DNA from 4 places in the Streptomyces sp. NPDC043738 genome. Region 3 is predicted to be linked to each of the others. Evidence: riboswitches for the same ligand, from Rfam matches in the RefSeq annotation. Region 3 holds a riboswitch; each other region holds the start of a gene.

Region 1 (5,832 bases), on a different contig from region 3:
GGAGGCCGGATTCGGCGGCCCGCTCAACGCCTTCGAGCTGACCAAGGCGATGATCGCGGCCGGTGCGGCCGGCATCCACTACGAGGACCAGCTCGCCTCCGAGAAGAAGTGCGGCCACCTCGGCGGGAAGGTGCTGGTGCCGACCTCCCAGCACATCCGGACCCTCAACGCGGCCCGCCTCGCGGCCGACATCGCCGACGTGCCGACCCTCGTCGTCGCCCGCACGGACGCCCTGGCGGCCAACCTGCTGACCAGCGACGTCGACGAGCGCGACGCGGAGTTCGTCACCGGCGAGCGCACGGCGGAGGGCTTCTACCGGGTCCGCAACGGCATGGCTCCGGTCATCGCCCGTGGCCTGGCCTACGCACCGTACGCCGACCTCATCTGGGTGGAGACCGGCACCCCGGACCTGGCGCAGGCCCGCGAGTTCGCCGAGGCGATCCACGCCGCGCACCCGGACCAGATGCTGGCCTACAACTGCTCGCCGTCGTTCAACTGGAAGGCCGCTCTCGACGACGACCAGATCGCCAAGTTCCAGCGGGAGCTGGGCGCGATGGGCTACCGCTTCCAGTTCATCACCCTGGCCGGCTTCCACTCCCTCAACCACGGCATGTTCGACCTGGCGCGCGGCTACGCCGAGCACGGCATGACCGCGTACGTCGATCTGCAGGAGCGGGAGTTCGCCGCGCAGACGCACGGCTTCACGGCGGTCAGGCACCAGCGCGAGGTCGGCACCGGCTACTTCGACCTGGTCTCCACCGCCGTCAACCCCGCCTCCTCCACCACGGCCCTGAGCGGCTCCACGGAGGAGGAGCAGTTCCACTAGGACACGCCTCGGGCCGCCCCGTCGGGGTGGCCGTCCGGTCCGTCCCCGGCCGAGCGGGGGTCGTACGACCGTCCCCGTCCGACCCCCGCTCCGCTCCCTCCCGCAGGAGAACCCGATGACCACCAGCGCCCTCGCCCACCGCGTCCGCGTCCTCGCCGCCCCGGGCGACCGTCACGACGAGATCCTCACCCCCGCCGCCCTGGACTTCCTCGGACAACTGGCCACCGCCTTCGCCGAGCGGCGGCAGGACCTGCTGAAGGAACGCCGTCGGCAGGCCCTGCGCCTGGCCGCCGGTTCCCCGCTCGACTTCCCGCTGGTCACCTCCGCCGTGCGCGCCGACCCGTCATGGCGGGTGGCCGCGCCGGCTCCGGGCCTGACCGACCGCCGCGTCGAGATCACCGGCCCGCCGGACCGGCGCATGACGGTCAACGCGCTCAACTCCGGCGCCCAGGTGTGGATGGCGGACTTCGCGGACGCCACCGCCCCCACCTGGGAGAACGTCATCGGCGGCCAGCTGAACCTGCTCGACGCCATCGACCGGCGCATCGACTTCACCAGTGCCGACGGCAAGGAGTACCGGCTCGCCGACCGCGACCGGCTCGCCACCATCGTCGTCCGACCGCGCGGCTGGCATCTCGACGAGGGGCACCTGGAGTTCGCCGGCGGACCGGTGCCCGCCGCGCTCGTCGACTTCGGCCTTTACTTCTTCCACTGCGCGCAGCGCCAGATCGACGCCGGCCACGGCCCGTACTTCTACCTGCCGAAGCTGGAGAACCGCTACGAGGCCCGGCTGTGGAACGACGTGTTCGTCCTCGCCCAGGAGCTGCTCGGCATCCCCCGCGGCACGATCCGCGCCACCGTGCTCATCGAGACGATCACCGCCGCCTTCGAGATGGAGGAGATCCTCCACGAGCTGCGCGAGCACAGCTCCGGCCTCAACGCCGGCCGCCGGGACTACCTGTTCAGCCTGATCAAGACCTTGGGGCACCGCACCGGCTTCCTGCTGCCGGACCGGGCGAAGGTGACCATGACCGCGCCCTTCCTTCGGGCGTACACCGAACTGCTGGTGCGCACCTGCCACAAGCGGGGCGCCCCTGCGATCGGAGGCATGGCGGCGCGGGTGCCGAGCAAAGACCCGGCCGCCGACGAGGCGACGCTGGCCAAGGTCCGGCTGGACAAGGAGCGCGAGGCCGAGGACGGCTTCGACGGCTCCTGGGTGGCCCACCCCGGCCTCGTCCCCCTGTGCCGCGAGGTGTTCGACGGCGTTCTCGGCGACCGGCCGCACCAGATCGACCGTACCCGCGACGACGTGGCGGTGAGCGCCGCGGACCTGCTCTCGGTGCGCCGCATCAGCGGTCCGCCCACGGCGGAGGGGATACGCGCCAACGTCGCCGTCGCCCTGCGCTACTTCGCCGCCTGGCTGCGCGGCCAGGGGGCGGTCGCCCTGTACGGCCTGATGGAGGACGCCGCCACCGCCGAGATCGCCCGCGTGCAGATCTGGCAGTGGCTGCGCCACCGGGTCGTCGACCGCGAGACGGTCCTGCGGCTGCTCGACGAGGAACTCGCCGCGCTCGGCGCCGAGTACCCGTGGGCAGACCTCGACGCGGTGCGGGATCTGTTCGAACGCAACGCGCTGGCCCGCGAGTTGCCGGGCTTCTTCACTCCGGACGCCTACTCCCGCCACCTCGTGCGGAATGGGGAGACCCGGTCATGAGCGCGGGCATCCGGCGCGTCGGGGTGGTCGGCGGCGGCCAGATGGGCGCGGGCATCGCCGAGGTGTGTGCGCGGGCCGGTCTCGACACCGTGGTCTGTGAGGCCGACGCCACGGCCGCCCGGGCCGCGCGGGAGCGGGTGGCCGCCTCGCTGGAACGCGCCGTCCAACGGGGGAAGCTGGAGCCGGCCGCGGCCCGACGGGCACTCGCCCGCCTGCGGTTCACCGGCAGCCTGGAGGACCTGGCCGACCGGCAGTTGGTCATCGAGGCCGTGGTCGAGAACGCCGACGCCAAGACGGAGGTGTTCGCCGCGCTGGACAAGATCGTCGAGGATCCCGGGGCGGTGCTGGCGACCAACACCTCCTCCCTCCCCGTCATGCGCCTGGGCATGGCCACCGGCCGCGCCGACCGGGTCGTGGGACTGCACTTCTTCAACCCCGTCCCGGTGCTGCCGCTGGTGGAGATCGTGACCTCCCTGCACACGGCCCCGGAAACGGTCACCCTCGTGGCGGAGTTCGCCACCGGCGTCCTGGGCAAAACGGTCGTGCGCTCCCAGGACCGGGCCGGCTTCGTCGTCAACGCGCTGCTCGTCCCGTATCTGCTCGCGGCGATCCGTATGGCGGAGTCGGGCTTCGCCACCGCAGCGGACATCGACACCGGCATGGAGCTGGGCTGCGCCCACCCCATGGGGCCGCTCAGACTCGCCGACCTGATCGGGCTGGACACCGTCGCCTCGATCGCCGAGTCGCTCTACGACGAGTTCAAGGAACCCCTCTACGCCCCTCCCCCGCTGCTCCAGCGGATGGTCGAGGCGGGGCTGCTGGGCCGCAAGGCCGGCCGGGGGTTCCACCAGTACGACCAGAACTGAGGGATCTGGTCCGGCCGGGCTGAGGGGCCCGGACCGCACCGCCGGTGGAGGGTTCCGGCGGCTGCTCACAGGAGGGCGGGAAACGCATGTGCGGCGTTTCCCGCCCTCGTCGTGCCTCACACCTGCCGACCGCGTGTCTCACCTCACCTTCCGAATGATCGACCTGGACGTACCGCATCACCGGACGGCCCTTAGGCTGACCAGTGCAGCTGGTTCGCCCCGTCCGCCAGGCGGGATGCGTCGCAAGAGGGAACCCGGTGGGAATCCGGGACTGCCCCGCAGCGGTGAGCGGGAACGACCGCCGTCATACGCACTGGGTCCGACGAGAGGGCCTGGGAAGCGACGGCCATTAGGTGTCCTCCCCCGTGAGGACGTGCCCGCGAGTCCGAAGACCTGCCATCTGCCCGGGTGCGAACGACTCGCATCCGGACATCCCGGTGACCTCGAGGGCGGGTCGGCGTACACACCAGGCGGAGCACCGCGCCATGCCGCGCGAGGTCGTACCGCCTGGTCTGCCACCCCTTCGCGCCTTCGTCCCGTCGCCGGGATCTCAGGGATTCGTCTCGCGAAGGAGATCTCCGTGAACACCAAGTCCGCGGCCGCGGCAGCACGGGCCACCGTGTACGGCTACCCGCGCCAGGGCCCCGACCGGGAACTGAAGAAGTCGATCGAGGGCTACTGGAAGGGCCGCGTCACCGCCGACGCCCTCCGCGCCACCGCCGCCGAACTGCGCCGCACCAGCTGGCAGCAGCTGGCCGGAGCCGGCCTCGACGAGGTTCCGACCGGCGACTTCTCGTACTACGACCACGTCCTGGACACCACCGTCATGGTCGGCGCGATCCCCGACCGCCACCGGGCCGCCGTCGCGGCCGATCCGCTCGACGGCTACTTCGCCATGGCGCGTGGCACGCAGGATGTCGCGCCACTGGAGATGACCAAGTGGTTCGACACCAACTACCACTACCTGGTGCCCGAGTTGGGCCCTGACACGACGTTCACCGCCGACTCCACCAAGCAGGTGACCGAGCTGACGGAGGCCCTGGCACTGGGTCTGACGGCCCGGCCGGTCCTGGTCGGTCCCGTCACCTATCTGCTGCTGGCCAAGCCCGCGCCCGGCGTGGCCGCCGGCTTCGACCCGCTGACCCTCCTGGACCGCCTGCTGCCCGTGTACGCCGAGGTCCTCGCCGATCTGCGCGCCGCCGGTGCCGAGTGGGTGCAGCTGGACGAGCCCGCCCTCGTCCAGGACCGCACCCCGGCCGAGCTCCACAGCGCCGCCCGCGCCTACCGCGAACTCGGCGCCCTCACCGACCGGCCCCAGCTGCTCGTCGCCTCCTACTTCGACCGCCTGGGCGATGCCCTGCCCGTACTGGCCAAGGCTCCGGTCGAGGGGCTCGCGCTGGACTTCACCGAAGCCGCCGCCGCCAACCTGGAGGCGCTTGCGGCCGTCGGCGGACTGCCGGGCAGGCGACTGGTCGCCGGCGTCGTCAACGGCCGCAACATCTGGGTCAACGACCTGGAGAAGTCCCTCGCCACGCTCGGCACCCTCCTCGGCCTGGCCGACCGGGTCGATGTGTCGGCCTCCTGCTCACTGCTGCACGTGCCCCTCGACGCGGCGGCCGAGCGGGACATCGAACCGCAGGTCCTGCGCTGGCTCGCGTTCGCCCGTCAGAAGACGGCCGAGATCGTCACCCTCGCCAAGGGCCTGACCCGCGGCACCGGCGCCATCACCGCCCAACTGGCCGCGAACCGGGCCGCCCTGGCTTCCCGGGCCCACTCCCCCATCACCCACGACCCGGCCGTCCGCACCCGGACCGCCGCGATCACCGAGAGCGACGCCCGCCGCTCGCAGCCCTACGCCGAACGGACCACGGCCCAACGCGCCCACCTGCGCCTGCCGTTGCTGCCGACCACGACCATCGGCTCCTTCCCGCAGACCGGCGAACTGCGCACCGCACGGGCCGACCTGCGCGCGGGCCGGATCGACACGGCCGGGTACGAGGAGCGGATCAAGGCCGAGATCCAGGAGGTGCTCGCCTTCCAGGAGAAGGCCGGTCTGGACGTCCTCGTCCACGGCGAGGCCGAACGCAACGACATGGTCCAGTACTTCGCCGAACAGCTCACCGGCTACCTCGCCACACAGCACGGCTGGGTCCAGTCCTACGGCACCCGCTACGTCCGCCCGCCGATCCTGGCCGGCGACATCTCCCGCCCCGAGCCGATGACGGTGCGTTGGACGGCCTACGCCCAGTCCCTCACCGACCGCCCGGTCAAGGGCATGCTGACCGGCCCGGTCACCATGCTCGCCTGGTCCTTCGTCCGCGACGACCAGCCCCTGGGCGACACCGCCCGCCAGGTCGCCCTGGCCCTGCGCGACGAGGTGGGCGACCTGGAGGCGGCCGGCACATCCGTCATCCAGGTGGACGAGC
Region 2 (5,832 bases), on a different contig from region 3:
GGCTCCAAGGGCCTGTCGCTGGCCGTGGCGCTCACCGGCATCCTCGCCACGATGCCGTACATCGCGCTCCAACTGGTCGGCATCCAGGCCGTCCTGGACGTGATGGGCATCGGCGGCGGCGCGCACACCAACTGGTTCGTCAAGGACCTGCCGCTGCTGATCGCCTTCGCGGTGCTGGCCGCGTACACCTACTCCTCCGGCCTGCGCGCGCCCGCCCTGATCGCCTTCGTCAAGGACGGGCTGATCTACCTGGTCATCATCGTGGCGATCGTCTACATCCCGATCAAACTGGGTGGTTTCGACGGGATCTTCGACGCGGCCGGCAAGGCGTTCGCCGAGCCCGGCGCCGTCCCCGGCAAGCCGCGCGGCGAGCTGACCAGCGGGCCCAACGCACAGTGGGCGTACGCGACCCTGGCGCTCGGCTCGGCGCTGGCGCTCTTCATGTACCCGCACTCGATCACCGCCACGCTCTCCTCGCGCAGCCGCAACGTGATCCGCCGCAACACCACGATCCTGCCGCTGTACTCCCTGATGCTGGGCTTCCTGGCGCTGCTCGGCTTCATGGCCGTCAAGGCCGGTACGGACATCCAGGGCAACCCGCAGCTGGCCATCCCGCAGCTGTTCGAGGACATGTTCCCCAGCTGGTTCTCCGGCGTCGCGTTCGCCGCGATCGGCATCGGCGCGCTGGTCCCGGCGGCCATCATGTCGATCGCCGCGGCCAACCTGTTCACCCGCAACGTCTACAAGGACTTCCTCAAGCCCGGCGCCACGCCCGAGCAGGAGCACAAGGTCGCCAAGCTGGTCTCCCTGCTGGTCAAGGTCGGCGCCCTGATCTTCGTCCTCACCATGGACAAGACCGTCGCGATCAACTTCCAGCTGCTGGGCGGCATCTGGATCCTGCAGACCATGCCGGCCCTGGTCGGCGGCCTGTTCACCCGCTGGTTCCACCGCTGGGCGCTGCTGACCGGCTGGGCGGCCGGCATGCTCTACGGCACGCTCGCGGCGTACGGCGTCGCCAGCCCGACCCAGGCCCACTTCGGCGGCTCCAGCAAGGAGATCCCCGGCATCGGCGAGATCGGCTACATCGGCCTGACCGCCTTCGTCCTGAACGTCGTGGTGACGGTCGTGCTGACGTTCGCCCTGAAGGCCATGAAGGCCCCTGAGGGCGTCGACGAGACCAGCCCCGGCGACTACACCGCGGACGCCGGCGACGAGGGCGTCTCGGCGGAGCTGCCGCCTGCTACGGCGGGGGCACCGGCGGGGCACTGACGCCACCGGCTCGCTTGCGGCTACGGGCCGTCGCGCTCCTCCTGGGCGCGGCGGCCCGTTCGCTTGTCGGAGGTGGGGCGGTCAGTCCGCCCAGTCCTTCAGAGCCTCGGTTTCAAGGGTGATGTTCACCGGGTCGGGCAGAAGCAGGGGCTTGCCGTAGGGAACGGTGTTGACCGTCTCGTAGCGGACCCCGTCAGGCTGGCTGTGGACCAATACCTCGCAAGCTTGCCGGTCGATCAGCAGATAGAGCGGGATACCGGTCTCCGCATAGGCGCGAGGCTTCTCCACCCTGTCGCGCTGATGGGTGTCGGAGTCGTGGGAGGTCACCTCGACGACCATGAGTACGGCATCGGGGTCTGCCCACTCGCCCGAGACGTTGAAGGCGTCCATGTGTGCGAGCGTGCCGTCCGGCCGGGCGCGGCCTGCGCGGTACTCCTGCACCTTGAGACCTTGGTCGGGGTTGAGCCAGAGTTCGGGCCGCTGCTGCAAACAGATGCGCGTCAGCCACTGAATGATGCGCCCGTGGGCCCCGTCCGGCATCGGCTTGCTCCTGACCTTCCCGTCGATGAATTCCAGCCGAGCGCCTTTCTCCAGGCGGCTGAGTATCCGGGCGGCCTCTTCGAAGTGCTCCGTCTCCATGACGTGTGGCCGGTCGGCAAGCGCGGTCATCGGGCCTTCTCCTTCTTCCAACGGGCGGAGCAGGGAGGTGCGGAACCGACGATAGCCGAGCCCGCCGACACCCACCCCGCCGTCGGCCCCGCCCCCCACACTTGACCCCATGGACATCACGATCAGGCCCGTGCGCCAGGCGGAGTTCGGTGCGGTCGGGGAGTTGCTGGTGGCGGTCTATCTGGCCGATGGGCTGCTGGTATCCGGGGAGCGCGACGCCTACGCGGCGAAGCTGCGGGAGGTGGCGGAACGGGCGGAGCAGGCCGAGGTGTTGGTGGCCGTGGAGGGGCCGGACGAGCGGGTGGTGGGGACGGTCACCTTCTCCGCGTACGGGAGTCCGTATGCGGAGCTGGCGGGGCCCGGGGAGGGCGAGTTCCGGATGCTCGCGGTGCGGCCCGAGGGGCGCGGACGAGGGGTCGGGGAGGCGTTGGTGGCGGCGTGTCTGGAGCGGGCGCGGGCACTCGGGCTGAGCGGCATGGTGCTGTCCACGCCGCGGCACGTACTGCCCGCGCACCGGCTCTACCGCAGGCTGGGGTTCGCGCGCGCGGAAGAGCGGGACTGGGAACCGGTACCGGGGATCACTCTCTGGGCGTTCGCGCGGGACGTGGCCTGAAAGGCGCTCCAGGCCCGGCCTGAGGGCCGTTCCGGGCGCTCCCCCGCCCCCTGGCACTTCGCACACCTGTCGGAGTGGTATGAGGTGGCGACACAAGATGTGGGGGTGCACGCGGGGAGCAGCACAAGATGTATGCTCGTCCTCGCTGTCGCCGCAGGGGAATCCGGTGGGAATCCGGAACTGTCCCGCAACGGTGTAAGAGCGCGCCCAGTGGCCCGATGAGGGCCCTGCCGCGCGCCCGTGAAGTCCGAGGACCTGCCGACGGTACGCCCGCACCGCCATCGGTGCGGACGTCGATACGTCCGGGCCCCGAGGGTTGGGCCGGTGGACGCCGCGCGGTGTGCCCGCGCACCCCTGGCCGTCACGGGGTGCCGCACGCGCGCGTGCGGCCGTCGCGCCCCGCCCCTCCTGGCCCCCGCCGAGTGAGGGAGAGCATCACGTGACCATCGCGCCAACGGAACCCGCGTCAGACGCCGAGGTCGTGCAGCCTGCGGTGACCACGCCCGCCGGCGGTCCGGGCGAGGCCGGGCAGGACGGTCCGGGCGTCGCGCTGCTGCGCACCCTGACGAAGCTGACCGAGGACCTGACCGCGACCGACCCCGGCAAGGTGGCCGCCGCCGCCCTGCGCGGCCGGTACGAGGGCGCGGGCGAGTCCGAACTGCGGTCGCTGGCCATCGAGGCCGCGGCCGGGCTGATCGGTGACGAGCCGCAGTACTCCAAGCTCGCCGCGCGGCTGCTCACCCTCTCGATCTCGGAGGAGGCGGCCGAACAGGGGGCGGTCGCCTTCTCCGCCTCCGTCGAAGTCGGCCACCGCGAGGGGCTGATCGCCGACGAGACCGCGGAGTTCGTACGGACCCACGCCGCCCGGCTGGACGCCCTGGTCGACCAGGCGCTCGCCGACGGGGCCGACGACCGGTTCGGGTACTTCGGGCTGCGCACGCTGCACTCGCGCTACCTGCTGCGCCACCCCACCACCCGCCAGGTCGTCGAGACGCCCCAGCACTTCCTGCTGCGGGTGGCCTGCGGCCTCGCCGAGGACGGCAGCGAGCGCGCCCTGGACGACGTCGCCGAGCTGTACGGCCTCACCAGCTCGCTGTCGTACCTGCCCTCCTCCCCCACGCTGTTCAACTCCGGCACCCGCCACCCGCAGATGTCGTCCTGCTACCTGCTGGACTCGCCGCTGGACGAGCTGGACTCGATCTACGACCGCTACCACCAGGTGGCGCGGCTGTCCAAGCACGCCGGTGGCATCGGCCTGTCCTACTCCCGTATCCGCGCCCGCGGTTCGCTGATCCGCGGCACCAACGGGCACTCCAACGGCATCGTGCCCTTCCTGCGCACCCTGGACGCCTCGGTCGCGGCCGTGAACCAGGGCGGCCGGCGCAAGGGCGCCGCCTGCGTCTACCTGGAGACCTGGCACGCCGACATCGAGGAGTTCCTGGAGCTGCGCGACAACACCGGTGAGGAGGCCCGCCGCACCCACAACCTGAACATCGCGCACTGGATCCCGGACGAGTTCATGCGCCGGGTGGAGGCGGACGCCGACTGGTCGCTGTTCTCCCCCTCGGACGCCCCGGAGCTGGTGGACCTGTGGGGCGAGGAGTTCGACGCCGCCTACCGCAGGGCCGAGGCCGAGGGCCGGGCGCTCAAGCAGATCCCGGCCCGGGTGCTGTACTCCCGCATGATGCGCACCCTGGCGCAGACCGGCAACGGCTGGATGACGTTCAAGGACGCCGCCAACCGCACCGCCAACCAGACCGCCGAGCCCGGCCAGGTCGTGCACTCCTCCAACCTGTGCACGGAGATCCTGGAGGTGACCGACGACGGGGAGACCGCGGTCTGCAACCTGGGGTCGGTCAACCTCGCCGCCCACCTGGGCAACGAGGCCGCCGGCTGGGAGGAGGCGATGGACTGGGAGAAGCTGGACGCCACGGTCCGTACCGCCGTCACCTTCCTCGACCGGGTCGTGGACATCAACTTCTACCCGACCGAGCAGGCCGGGGCCTCCAACTCCCGCTGGCGCCCGGTGGGTCTGGGCCTGATGGGCCTGCAGGACGTCTTCTTCCGGCTGCGGCTGCCCTTCGACTCGGCCGAGGCGCGGGAGCTGTCGACCCGGATCTCCGAGCGGATCATGCTCGCCGCGTACGAGGCGTCCGCCGCTCTCGCCGAGCGGCACGGCCCGCACCCGGCCTGGTCGGCGACCCGCACCGCCCGCGGTGTGCTGCACCCCGACCACTACCCCAACGCCGAGCCCCGCTGGGCGGACCGCTGGGCGGCGCTGCGCACCAGGATCGCCACGACCGGGATGCGCAACTCGCTGCTGCTGGCGATCGCGCCGACCGCGACCATCGCCTCGATCGCGGGCGTGTACGAGTGCATCGAGCCGCAGGTCTCCAACCTCTTCAAGCGCGAGACGCTGTCGGGTGAGTTCCTCCAGGTCAACGCGTATCTGATCGAGGAGCTCAAGGCCCTGGGGCTGTGGGACGCGCGGACCCGTGACGCGCTGCGCGAGGCGAACGGCTCGGTGCAGGACGTCGACTGGATCCCCGAGGAGGTCCGGGCGCTGTACCGCACCGCCTGGGAGATCCCGCAGCGCGCCCTGATCGACATGGCCGCGGCCCGTACGCCCTTCATCGACCAGAGCCAGTCGCTGAACCTCTTCATGGCGTCGCCGACCATCGGCAAGCTCAGCTCGATGTACGCCTACGCCTGGAAGCGCGGCATCAAGACGACGTACTACCTGCGTTCGCGGCCGGCGACCCGGATCGCCCAGTCGGCCCGCGGCACCGCGGCCGCCGGCGGCACCGTCCCCGTACCCGTCCCGCAGCAGGCCACCGACCCCGAGGCGGTCGCCTGCTCCCTGGAAAACCCCGAGTCCTGCGAGGCCTGCCAGTAATGACCACCGAAACCAGCGCTTCGGCGACGCACACCGCCACCACCGGTGAGAAGAACCTTCTGGACCCGGGCTTCGAGCTGACCCTGCGGCCCATGCGGTACCCGGAGTTCTACGACCGCTACCGCGACGCGATCAAGAACACCTGGACCGTGGAGGAGGTCGACCTCCACTCCGACGTCGCCGACCTCGCCAAGCTCTCGCCGGGCGAGCAGCACATGATCGGCCGGCTGGTCGCGTTCTTCGCGACCGGTGACTCGATCGTCGCCAACAACCTCGTGCTGACGCTCTACAAGCACATCAACTCCCCCGAGGCGCGGCTGTACCTGAGCCGTCAGCTCTTCGAGGAGGCGGTGCACGTCCAGTTCTATCTGACGCTGCTGGACAC
Region 3 (5,832 bases):
AGCCGGCTGGACTTCTGTGCCCGGTCGTAGTCGTCCAGTACCCGGGCGACCTGGTCGGCGCCGGCCGTGAAGGGGACGACGGGGGCGCCGAGGTCGGTGTTGGCGCGGCTGCTGCGCAACGGGGAGTCGGCGGCGGGCGCGGGCACCGTGCCGTCCTTGCCGGGCACCGCGCGGTAGCCGTGCTCGGTGAGGACGCGCTGTCCGCCGTCCGGGGCGCGCAGCCAGTCGGCGAAGCGGTCGGCCGCGGCCTGCCGGGGGGCGGCGTCCCCGGCGCCGTGCCAGTCGACCCGGATCAGCGGGTGGTCCAGGGCCGGGACGTTCTTGGGGTAGTAGGCGGCGTAGCGGTCGCCGGGGGGCGGCGCGGAGCCCAGGGCGGGGCAGCTGCCGATGGCGTGGCCGAGGTTGAAGTCGGCGAGGGACTTCTCGGACACCAGCGGCGCCGCGCGGGCGCCGCGGCCGGTGCCGGGGGTGCCCCCGGCGGCGTCGGGGCGCAGCGAGCACAGCAGCTCGGTGCTGCCGGCGTACTGGCTGCCCGGGGCGGAGAGCCGCTGCTCGGCGCTCTCGGCGAGGGTGGGGTCGGGGGCGCCGGACGAGTCGATGTGCGAGCCGTCGTTGGCGAGGTAGAGGCCGATGGTGTGCAGCAGTCCGGTGCCGGAGAGCACCGGGCTGGGGCGCAGCAGCCGCAGGTCGCGGTGTGCGCTGTCGGTGCCGGTGAGCAGTTCCTGCCAGGAGGCGCCGACGGGTTCGACGTCGGCGAGGCGTTCGGTGGCCGGGATGCCGACGACCAGCGGGCTGTAGGCGACCGGGCCGGTGTTGTGCAGGGTCGCGGGGGATCCGGTGGGCGGCATACCGCGACGGGCCTCCTCGTAGTCGGCGGTGGATTCGGGGACCCACAGGTCGGGTTGGGGTCCCGGCCGGTGGAGCGGGTCGGTGCCCTTGGCGTCCTGGAGGTCCTTGCCGGTGCCCTGGGCCTGGCCCTGCCAGCGGTCGGCGGCGGCGAAGCCCTGGTCGACCTGGTCCTTGGCGGCGGAGTAGACGGTGATCTGGGCGCGCCGGCAGCCCGCGGGCAGATCGTCCTCGCCGTGCAGCGGGCGGGTGTTGAGCTCGGACATCTCGTAGCCGAAGGCGGCCTGGCGCAGGGTGGGTTCGGCCTCCGGGGCGGTGAGCAGCCGCAGTTCGAGGGCGGGCGGGCAGTCCGGCGGCGGGCGCAGCGCGTGCAGGGTGAGCAGTGTGGCGGCGGTGAGCGCGAGGACGGTGCCCAGCGAGAGCAGGAGCCGCAGCCGGCGCCGGAGGTGCTGGTTGAACCAGCGGCGTAAGCGGACCCGCGGCGGCGTCGGGAGCCGGACCTCTGGGGTGGCGAAGGACAGGACGACGTCGTCGAGGGTGTTCTGCTTCGCGGAGCGCGGCTCCCAGACGTCGCCCATCGGGGTCCGCTCGTCGGCGAGCCGGGTGCGCAGCTCCCGTACGAGGTCCTCGAAGGCGACGAAGCGCCGCCCGGGGATGCCGTGTTCGAGGACCTCCACCATGGCCCGGGTGAAGAGGCTGCCGCCGGCCGGTTCGTCGCCGCTGAAGATCCGGCGGTTGGGCTGGGCGGCCATCAGCAGCGACATGGGCTTGCGCAGGGAGTGGAAGGCTCCGTCGGCGTTGCCGGCGTAGCAGCACTCCAGGACGATCACGATGCGCTCGGCCCGTGCGTTGTCGAGGCAGGAGAGCACCATGTCCTGCCAGGAGACGGTGGTGTGGCTCTGCCGGGGCACGGAGGCGCCGACCATCAGCTGCAGATCGCCGCCGTCGCTGCGGACCCGGCCGTGGCCGGAGAAGTGCACCAGCAGCAGACCGCGCGCCTCGTCGGCGGCGGTCTTGAGGGCCTGTCCCAGCTCCCAGGGCTCCGTGGGGCGGCAGACCGTGACCTCGTCGGCGGTGAACAGGTCGGTGGCGGTCAGTGCCCGCCGCAACTCGGGGGCGTTGTCCTCCACCGCGGGCAGGCCGGTCAGCGTGGTGTAGTCGTGGACACAGACCAGCAGCGCCCGGTTGATCTTTCCCCGCGCGTCGTATTCGGACATCCGGGTCAGCCCTCGCCGGTGCCGCCCCCGCGCGTCGGTCCGCCCGGATCGGGGCGTTCGGTGTCGCCGACCGCCTGCAGCTCACCGCCCGTGCCGGCGTCGACGGCGGGCGCCTCGCCCTCGGCCCGCTCCTCCTTGCGGCGCCGCAGCCACTCGCGCAGGGCGATGCCCAGCCCCTTGGTGACCTCGGCGGCGACCGCGCCGACGATCACCAGGATCAGGTCGTCCACTCCCACGGCCATGTCGCCCGGTCCGGCCGGGTCGGCACCGCCGGTGCCGGCCGCTTCGTGGGCGGGGCGCGGCCGCTGCTCCCAGGCGTGTTCCCGGCGGCTCAGCCACGGTTCGCGCTCCAGCCACACCTGGAGGTCGTCGATGTCCTGCTGCGGATTGTTCGTCCCCGTGATCCTGATGCGGATCTCGTGATGACCGGCGCTCTCCGGCATCCCCCAGCCCCCTTCCGGCGGCCCCTTCGCCACCGTGCAACTGATAGTGACGTGGGATCAGGGGCACAGGCAACCGTCTGTGACGCGGCCGCCACCCTGTGGCGTGTGCCACAGCGCGTGCCACGGGGCAGCGTCGCAGGTCAAGGGTGAGTTGACGGGCCTTCGCAGGGCGTGGTGGACTGCCGGAGCCAATCGGCGACAGATGAGGAAGTCCGGTGAGAATCCGGCGCGGTCCCGCCACTGTCACCGGGGAGCGTTCCTCCAGCGAAGGCCACGGTCCGCCTCGCGTACGCCTGACGGCGTACCAGGACTGGAAGGCCGGGGGCCACGCCGATCCGGGAGCCAGGAGACTCCTGTCGCCGTCACGTCGAGCCAGGGCGCGGACCCTGAGTGAGGACATACCGCCATGCCCGGCCGCCCTTCGAGAGCACCACTGCACGGCCCCGCAGGGCCCCTTCGAGGCCTGACGGCGGCCTGACCCGATGCGCGGCGAACACGCGGGATACGCGTGCGGCGCGGCCCTGGGCTTTCTCGCCGACCTGATCGCGGCGGATCCGCGGCGCGGCCATCCGGTGGCCGCGTTCGGCCGGGCCGCGGGCGCCGTGGAGCGCCGGCTGTGGCGCGACCACCGCGGGTACGGCGCGGCACATGCCGTGCTGTGCGCGGGCGGTGCGGCCGCCGGGGCCGCCCTGCTGCGGCGCGCCGCGGGACGCTCCCGCGGGGCCCGCGTCGCGCTGACCGCGGCGACGGTCTGGGCCGTGCTGGGCGGCACCTCGCTGGGCCGGGAGGCACGGGCCGTCGGCGGGGCGCTCACGGCGGGCGACCTGGACGTGGCCCGGGAGCGGCTGCCGCATCTGTGCGGGCGTGATCCGCAGGCGCTGGACGGGCCTCAGTTGGCCCGCGCGGTGGTGGAGTCGGTCGCCGAGAACACCTCGGACGCGGTGGTGGGTGCCCTGGTGTGGGGCGCGCTCGGCGGGGTGCCCGGCCTGGTGGCGTTCCGTGCGGTGAACACGCTGGACGCGATGGTGGGTCACAAGTCGCCGCGCTACCGCCGCTTCGGCTGGGCCTCGGCCCGGCTCGACGACCTCGCCGGCTGGCCCGGCTCCCGGCTGACCGCCACCCTGGCCGTGCTCGCCGGCCCCGACCGGCGCGGCGCGCTGCGGGCCTGGCGGGCCGACGGCGGGGCGCACCCGAGCCCCAACGCGGGCCCGGTGGAGGCGTCGTTCGCGGGTGCGCTGGGCGTACGGCTGGGCGGCACGCTGGCGTACGGCGGGCGGGTCGAGCACCGCCCGGTGCTCAACGGCGGGGCGCGGCCGGTCGCGGCCGGCGACATCGAGCGGGCGGTACGGCTGTCGCGGAAGGTGAGCGCGCTGGCGCTGGCGACGACGGTGGCAGGACGGCTGGTGGCGGGCGCGGTGCGGCACAGGAGCGCGGCGGCGCGCCGCGGGAGCGGGAGGAAGAGCCGGTGAACGGGCGGAGCAAGGCGTCCGGCGGGACCGTCGGCGGGGGCCTGTTGGTGGCCGGTACGACGTCGGACGCCGGCAAGAGCGTGGTGACGGCGGGAATCTGCCGCTGGCTGGTACGGCAGGGCGTGCGCGTGGCGCCCTTCAAGGCGCAGAACATGTCGCTGAACTCGTTCGTCACGCGCGAGGGCGCGGAGATCGGCCGGGCCCAGGCGATGCAGGCCGCCGCGGCGCGGGTGGAGCCGACCGCGCTGATGAACCCCGTGCTGCTCAAGCCGGGCGGCGACCGCAGCAGCCAGGTGGTGCTGCTGGGCAAGCCGGTCGGTGAGCTCAGTGCCCGTGGCTACCACGCGGGCCGGCAGGAGCAGTTGCTCGGCACGGTGACCGACTGCCTGGCCGAGCTGCGGCGTACCCATGACGCGGTGATCTGCGAGGGCGCCGGCAGCCCCGCCGAGATCAACCTGCGGCGCACCGACATCGTCAACATGGGCATCGCCCGGGCCGCCCGGATACCGGTCGTCGTGGTCGGCGACATCGACCGCGGCGGGGTGTTCGCGTCCTTCTTCGGCACCACCGCGCTGCTGTCGAAGGAGGACCAGGCGCTGGTGGCGGGGTACCTCGTCAACAAGTTCCGGGGCGATGTGACGCTGTTGGAGCCCGGCCTGGAGATGATGCGGCGCCTGAGCGGGCGGCCGACGCTGGGCGTGCTGCCCTTCGCGCACGGGCTGGGCATCGACGAGGAGGACGGCCTGCGGGTGTCTCTGCGCGGCACGGTGCGCGAAAGCGTGGTGGCGCCGCCGCACGGCGCCGATGTGCTGCGGGTCGCGGTCGCCGCCGTACCGCTGATGTCGAACTTCACGGACGTGGACGCGCTGGCCGCCGAACCGGGCGTGGTGGTGCGGTTCGTGGACCGGGCCGAGGAGCTGGCCGACGCGGATCTGGTGGTGCTGCCGGGGACCCGGGGCACGGTGCGGGCGCTTGCGTGGCTGCGCGAGCGCGGCCTGGCGGACGCGATCGCCCGCCGGGCCGCCGAGGGCCGCCCGGTGCTGGGCGTCTGTGGCGGCTTCCAGATGCTGGGCGAGCGCATCGAGGACGAGGTCGAGTCGAAGGCGGGCACGGTCGAGGGGCTGGGGCTGCTGCCCGTACGGGTGCGGTTCGCGGCGGAGAAGACCCTCGCGCGGCCGGCCGGGCGGGCGCTGGGCGAGCCGGTGGAGGGGTACGAGATCCACCACGGCGTCGCCGAAGTGACCGGCGGCGAGGCGTTCTTCTCCGATGACGAAGGGCACGGCCTGGACGGCTGCCGGGTCGGCTCCGTGTGGGGCACGCACTGGCACGGCTCGCTGGAGAGCGACGGCTTCCGCCGGGCGTTCCTGCGGCGGGTGGCGGCCGACGCGGGGCGGGCCTTCGTGCCGGCCCCCGACACCCGCTTCGCCGCGCTGCGCGAGGAGCAGCTGGACCGGCTGGGCGATCTGATCGAGGAGCACGCGGACACGGACGCGCTGTGGCGGCTGATCGAGGAAGGGGTGCCGGAGGGGCTGCCGTTCGTGCCTCCGGGGGCGCCATGAGGGGTACGCATGGGACGGATCGGGCCGGCGACGTGGAGGATGACAAGGCATGACAACGGTGCACAACACGACCCCGCAGTACCCCTTCACCGCGGTCGTCGGGATGGACGATCTGCGGCTGGCGCTGCTGCTCAACGCGGTGAGCCCCGCGGTCGGCGGGGTGCTGGTGCGCGGCGAGAAGGGCACCGCCAAGTCCACCGCGGTGCGCGCGCTGTCGGCCCTGATGCCGGCCGTCGACGTGGTCGGCGGCTGCCGCTTCGCCTGCGCGCCCACCGCACCCGACCCCGGCTGCCCTGAC
Region 4 (5,832 bases), on a different contig from region 3:
CACCGCTCCTCTCCCTCCTCAGCTCCTTCCGCCATCAACTCCTTTCCGCGCCAAGCCCCTTCCCAAACGACATCACCGATGTCATCATGACATCATGAGTGTCAATGAGGGGGATGCCGCAGAGCATGACACCGGCGAAAACGGCGCCGGAGCGCACAGTTCCACCGCGCGCGACGCCGACAGGGTGGGCGCCGATGGACCCACTACCGCCGAGGACCTGCTGTACGGCGTCATCAGACGCCTATGGCCGCTGCACCGGACGGTCGTCCGCGCGGTGGAGCGCGAGCTGACGGGCACGGGCATGACCGCCGGTGAACACGCGCTGCTGGACGCCCTGCGCAGCGAAGGGCCCAGGACCGTGCCGCAGTTGGCCCGTTCGATGGGGCTCGACAGACAGCCGGTGCAGCGCTGGGTGAACCACGCCGCGGAGCTGGGCCTGGTCGTGACGGCCCCCAACCCCGCACACCGCCGCTCTTCCCTGATCGAGCTCACCACCGAGGGCGCGGCGGCGATACGCGGGATCCAGGAGTTCGAGGCGAGGGAGCTGCGACAGCGGCTGGCCGACCTGCCCGCCGAGGACGTCCGCACGGCCCTGCACGTGCTCGACCGACTCGGTGAGGAATTCCGGCACCTGGCGAACGGCTCACACAGTCCACCGGATAAAACTGACACCAGCGGCAGTAACGACAACACCGGCATCAAAAACAGAAACAACACACACGCCACCACCACCAACAACGTCACAAAGCTCGCCTGACCAACCCCAATCACCCCACCCGCCCCCATCCCCCACGCACTCCACGCACTCCACGCACAAAGGACGGTCCGGAGCATGACCCGAGCAATCACCGACTGGTCCGAGGTCGACAACGGCCTCGTGCCGGTCGACGACGGCGAGCTGTTCTATGAGACGGCCGGCTCGGGCCCCGCGGTGGTACTGCTGCACGGCGGCATGCTCGACCAGCACATGTGGGACGAACAGTTCACCTGGCTGGTGAACTCCGGCCTCCGCGCGATCCGCTACGACTTCCGCGGCCACGGCCTGTCCTCCACGGTGGACGGGGACTACGCCAACCACGACGACCTGTGCACCCTCCTGGACGCGCTCGACGCCCCCAGCGCCGTCCTCGTCGGCCTCTCACACGGTTCGCGGGTCGCCCTCGACACCGCGATAGCCCACCCGGACCGGGTGACGGCCCTCGCGCTCGCCTCCCCCGGCATCAGCGGCCGCCCCTTCACCGACCCCTTCGTGCTGGAGCACATCAAGGAGCAGGTCGCGGCCATCGGCGCACCGGACGGCGCGGATCGCTATGTCGAGCACTTCCTGCGGATGTGGGTGGACGGTCCGCATCGCGAACCATCCGCCGTGCACCCGGGGTTCCGCGAGCGGATGCGCGCCTCGGCCGCGGCCAATGTGGAGGTGCATGCCGATGGGCTGGGCGCCGGGATGCCCCTTGAGGTCGGGGCCGCGGACCGCCTGGGCGAGATCCGGGTGCCGACGGTCGTGTTCGACGGCGACCTCGACAGTGCGGACATCTCCGCCAACGCCCATGCCATAGCGCTGGCCGTCCCCGGCGCCCGAAGAGTCCGAATACCGGGCGCGGCCCATATGGTCAATCTGGAGAACACCGGGCTCTTCGACCGCGAACTGCACGCCTTCCTCTCGTCCTTGGACTACTGACCCGGCGTCCCTGGCCCACCGACCCCGAAGCGGAGCGCCGGCCCTCCCGGCGACCACCGGCCGCGAGTCCACTGCCACTGGCCCGCACCTCCCCCCGTCCTCCTCGGCACACCCGCCCTCCTCGGCAGATAGAGTGATCGAGCCGTGGTGTTCGGGAAGACCGGTGCCGGACCTTGTGTCCCAGGCCGGAGCGGCCCTCGCCACTGTGATCGGGGAGTTTCCAGCCCTTTCCGTATGCGCACGGCGCGCGTACGGCGCCACTGACCGCAGCCCGCGGCCGGGAAGGCGGGGACGGACGCGTGCACCCGTAAGCCAGGAGACCGGCCACGGCATCTCACGAACTGATCCACGAGGTGCTGGAGCGTGACCGCCGGATGGCCCTGTCCACCGATACCCCGAACACCCCTGCCCCCGCCGCGTTCCGCTGGCGCCGGCAGGACACCCTCCGTACCGCCGGCCTGATGGCCGTCATAGCCGGCCTGCACGTCGTCGCCTTCGGCGTGCTCTTCCTGCTCGTCGTCCCGCACCACTACTCCGTGGGCAGCCAGGTCTTCGGCGCCGGACTCGGCATCACCGCATACACCCTCGGCATGCGGCACGCCTTCGATGCCGACCACATCGCCGCGATCGACAACACCACCCGCAAGTTGATGGCCGACGGCAAGCGGCCGGTCTCGGTGGGCTTCTGGTTCGCGCTCGGCCACTCCAGCGTGGTGGTCGCGATGGCCGCCCTGGTGGCGGGCGGCGCCCAGCTCGCGGGCACCCTGCTCAACGACGAATCCCGTACCCACCAGATCCTCGGCACCATCGGCACCACGGTCTCGGGGACGTTCCTCTACCTCATCGCCGCCCTCAACCTCATCGCGCTGGCCGGGATCTGGCGGGTCTTCCGCGGTATGCGCGACGGCCGGTACGACGAGGCCGAGCTGGAGCAGCGCCTCGATTCGCGCGGCTTCATGAACCGCTTCCTGGGACGCTTCACCCGCTCGATCTCGCGCCCCGGCCAGATGTTCCCGCTCGGCTTCCTCTTCGGGCTCGGCTTCGACACCGCGACCGAGGTGACCCTGATGGTGATGGCGGGCAGCGGCGCCGCGGCCGGCGTGCCGTGGTACGCGATCCTGTGCCTGCCGCTGCTGTTCGCCGCCGGGATGAGCCTGTTCGACACCCTCGACGGCACGTTCATGAACTTCGCCTACCAGTGGGCGTTCTCCAACCCGGTGCGCAAGGTCTACTACAACCTCACCATCACCGGACTGTCGATCGCCGTCGCCTTCTTCATCGGCACGATCGAGCTGGTGACCGTGCTGCACGACAAACTCGCCCTCGACGACCCGCTGACCGGCTGGATCTCCACCCTCGACCTCGACAATGTCGGCTTCATCATCGTCGGCCTGTTCGTCGTGGTGTGGGCCGCGGCGCTGGCGTACTGGCGACTGAGCGGCGTGGAGAAGCGCTGGGCGCAGCGCGCGGAGGCGGCAGACCGGGCGAAGGCGGCAGAGCGGGCGGCAGCGGCGTCGGACTCCTGAGGCACGGCGCGCGGGCCGCGCCTCACCTCACGTGGCCGAGCCGGCCGCGGCGCCCGTCACCAGGTCCGGCCCCCAGCGCCTGAGCGCCACCGCCAGATCCAGCGGCCGCAGCCGGTCCGCCTCCTCCGGCCCCGGCCAGTCCTCCCGCGGAACCCGCCACATCACCTCGAACTCGTTGCCGTCCGGGTCCTTGGCGTACAGGGACTTGGAGACGAGGTGGTCGGTGGCGCCGACCAGTGCGCCGCGCTCACCGAGCCGCGCCTCGGTCGCGGCGAGTTCGCCGAGCGTGCCGACCTCCCAGGCCAGGTGGTACAGCCCGACCCGTCCGGTCTCCGGCCCCGGCGCGTCCGCCCCCACCGCGAACAGCCCCAGGTCGTGATCGTTCAGCGAGCCGGGCGCACTGAGGAAGGCCGCCCGCCCCGGTATCTCCACATCCACGGTGAGCCCCAGCGCCTCACCGTAAAAAGCAACAGCCCGCGCCACGTCCCGGACGTACAACACCGCGTGATTGAGCCGTCGTACGGCCATGAACCCGCTCTCCGATCTTCCACCACGACACCGCGTGGATCATTCGCCACACTTACTTGAAAGTTCAAACTACAACCGACGATACACCCCCACACACCACAAACAACAGCCCCCCAGCAGTCCCCCCAGCAGCCCCCGGAGCGCTCCCACCCGCGCCACCCCACCGCCACCGGGCACGAAAACGGCCCCCGACTCAACCGAGTCGGGGGCCACTGACCTCGCGGTCCACCACTGGTGGGCACGACAGGATTCGAACCTGCTCCTTGACAGGAGAGGCCGGGCCACCAGGCCGATGGCTCGGGGAAGGAGGCCGCCAGGTCACGGATGCGCCGCCGCCTGGCGCCCGGCAGGAACTCGAGGACACCTACCGGCTGGGCCAGGGGTGTCCGATGGGGCAGGCCCTAGGGCGTGTTGTGAAAGTGCTGGTCACAGCCACTCGTTGAGGACTGCGACCAGCACAGTTGATTCGTAGCGGACGGCGAGTTTGTCGTATCTCGTGGCGACCGCGCGGTGCCGCTTGAGTCGGTTGATTCCGCACTCGACCGCGTGCCGCTGCTTGTAGTCGGTCTTGTCGAACGTCGGTGGCCGTCCGCCGCGCGAGCCGCGCTTCTGCCGGTTGCGGACGCGGTCCGCGGGGACCGGGATCGTCGCTTTGATGCCGCGTCTGCGCAGGTAGGAGCGGTTCTTGCGGGAGTCGTACGCCTTGTCAGCGCGCACTCGATCCGGCCTCTTGCGTGGCCGTCCCCGGCTGAGTCTGGGCACCCGGATTGCTTCCAGGACAGGCTCGAACTGAGGGGAATCGCCCCGCTGCCCGGCAGTGACCACCACCGCCAACGGCTTCTGGCCCTGCTCGACCGCGAGGTGAATCTTGCTGGTCAGTCCGCCCCGGGAGCGTCCGAGTCCGTGGTCGGCCGGCTCGACGGTGATCCCGCCGGGCGGTTCCTTCTGGAGATCCCCCTTTTCACCGCCCCAGCCGCGTGCTGGTGGGCACGGCAGACCGTGGAGTCGACATTCACGTCCCAGGTGATCATCCCCTTCGCGTCAGCCTCGGCCTGGAGCTGCGTGACGATCCGAGCCCACGTCCCGTCCCGCTGCCAGCGGCGGAACAGGTCATAGACCCGGTCCCATGGCCCGTACCGCTCCGGCACATCACGCCAGGGAGCACCGGTGCGGGTCCGCCACCGTATGCCGTCTATCAACTGCCGCCGCGTCCACACCTGCGGACGGCCCGGCTTGATGCCCTGCGGCAGCAACGGTTCAAGCCGGGCCCACTGGCCGTTCGTCAGATCCCCACGTCCCATGAGACGTGATCATCAGCGAACAAGATCAACTTTCGCAACAGACCCTAGCCGGCCCTCTTGGCCCGAACGTCCTCGGCGGTCAGGGCTTTACCACCGACCGCCCATTCGCCGCTGGGCGTCTCGGTGACCACCACATGCGTCACCGGTCGCAATGCCTCGCCTTCGATGGCGATCAACGCCTCGGAGACATCCTCGACCATCTTCTGCTTCTCTTCGGGGGTGAATACTCCGGCGATCACCTTGATGTCGATGAATGGCATCGGATGCCTCCCACAGATGGTGAGATCGAGCCGTCATGCCGCCTTGGGCGCCAGGGCCGAATGCGGTGCGGGCTTCGCGCTCTCTTCGGGGACTGGGGCGCCGACGCGCCGCGCCGACTCTCGCAGCCTGCCCGAACAACGGCCGTAGGAGGCGCCCGGTCCTCGCCGGGCCCGGTTCGCCGTCGAGCGGCGACGCTGATCGCCCACCGCTGCTGCCGGCCTTCCGGCGCTGACATGCTGCTACCAGTGTCGCAGACCCCGGAGCCCAAGGCCGGTGCACCTGTCGCCTGCCGGGCGAGCTGATCTCCGCGCCCGAAGTCATGACGCCGAGGAGCTGGGTGGGCCGCGCACCCGCGGCAACAAACGATCAAGGCCCAGGAATCCGAGTGCATCTCGGATGGCCTGGGCCTTCGTCGTTCTGCGTGGTGAGTGGGCACAGACGGATTTGAACCGCCGACATCTGCTTTGTAAGAGCAGCGCTCTACCGCTGAGCTATGCGCCCTGGTCGAGCCGACAGACTACCTTGCCTTCGGGGC

The links. Region 3 has a riboswitch for cobalamin ahead of AC0680_RS29715 (cobalamin biosynthesis protein). Riboswitches for the same ligand answer to the same signal wherever they lie in the genome.
Region 1: it holds a riboswitch for cobalamin, as region 3 does, so the genes downstream of both, metE (5-methyltetrahydropteroyltriglutamate--homocysteine S-methyltransferase) here and AC0680_RS29715 (cobalamin biosynthesis protein) in region 3, are expected to answer to the same signal.
Region 2: it holds a riboswitch for cobalamin, as region 3 does, so the genes downstream of both, AC0680_RS34330 (ribonucleoside-diphosphate reductase subunit alpha) here and AC0680_RS29715 (cobalamin biosynthesis protein) in region 3, are expected to answer to the same signal.
Region 4: it holds a riboswitch for cobalamin, as region 3 does, so the genes downstream of both, nicT (Nickel transporter NicT) here and AC0680_RS29715 (cobalamin biosynthesis protein) in region 3, are expected to answer to the same signal.

What each region holds. Positions count from the first base shown of each region.
Region 1 covers NZ_JBWKCJ010000007.1:86,021-91,852, forward strand. Annotated here, with positions in the region: gene aceA (isocitrate lyase) at 1-826, shown strand, start outside; gene aceB (malate synthase A) at 942-2,540, shown strand; gene AC0680_RS12235 (3-hydroxybutyryl-CoA dehydrogenase) at 2,537-3,406, shown strand; cobalamin riboswitch at 3,600-3,821, shown strand; gene metE (5-methyltetrahydropteroyltriglutamate--homocysteine S-methyltransferase) at 3,987-5,832, shown strand, end outside.
Region 2 covers NZ_JBWKCJ010000040.1:22,756-28,587, reverse strand. Annotated here, with positions in the region: gene mctP (monocarboxylate uptake permease MctP) at 1-1,269, shown strand, start outside; gene AC0680_RS34340 (Uma2 family endonuclease) at 1,351-1,938, opposite strand; gene AC0680_RS34335 (GNAT family N-acetyltransferase) at 2,048-2,551, shown strand; cobalamin riboswitch at 2,678-2,828, shown strand; gene AC0680_RS34330 (ribonucleoside-diphosphate reductase subunit alpha) at 2,991-5,447, shown strand; gene AC0680_RS34325 (ribonucleotide-diphosphate reductase subunit beta) at 5,447-5,832, shown strand, end outside.
Region 3 covers NZ_JBWKCJ010000028.1:66,613-72,444, forward strand. Annotated here, with positions in the region: gene AC0680_RS29705 (caspase family protein) at 1-2,063, opposite strand, end outside; gene AC0680_RS29710 (hypothetical protein) at 2,069-2,506, opposite strand; cobalamin riboswitch at 2,711-2,859, shown strand; gene AC0680_RS29715 (cobalamin biosynthesis protein) at 2,989-3,975, shown strand; gene AC0680_RS29720 (cobyric acid synthase) at 3,972-5,534, shown strand; gene AC0680_RS29725 (putative cobaltochelatase) at 5,584-5,832, shown strand, end outside.
Region 4 covers NZ_JBWKCJ010000018.1:139,489-145,320, reverse strand. Annotated here, with positions in the region: gene AC0680_RS23540 (MarR family winged helix-turn-helix transcriptional regulator) at 95-757, shown strand; gene AC0680_RS23535 (alpha/beta fold hydrolase) at 833-1,681, shown strand; cobalamin riboswitch at 1,810-2,024, shown strand; gene nicT (Nickel transporter NicT) at 2,056-3,207, shown strand; gene AC0680_RS23525 (VOC family protein) at 3,235-3,735, opposite strand; one part of gene AC0680_RS23520 (IS5 family transposase) at 4,162-4,643, opposite strand; one part of gene AC0680_RS23520 (IS5 family transposase) at 4,643-5,036, opposite strand; gene AC0680_RS23515 (tautomerase family protein) at 5,081-5,296, opposite strand; tRNA gene AC0680_RS23510 (tRNA-Val) at 5,727-5,798, opposite strand.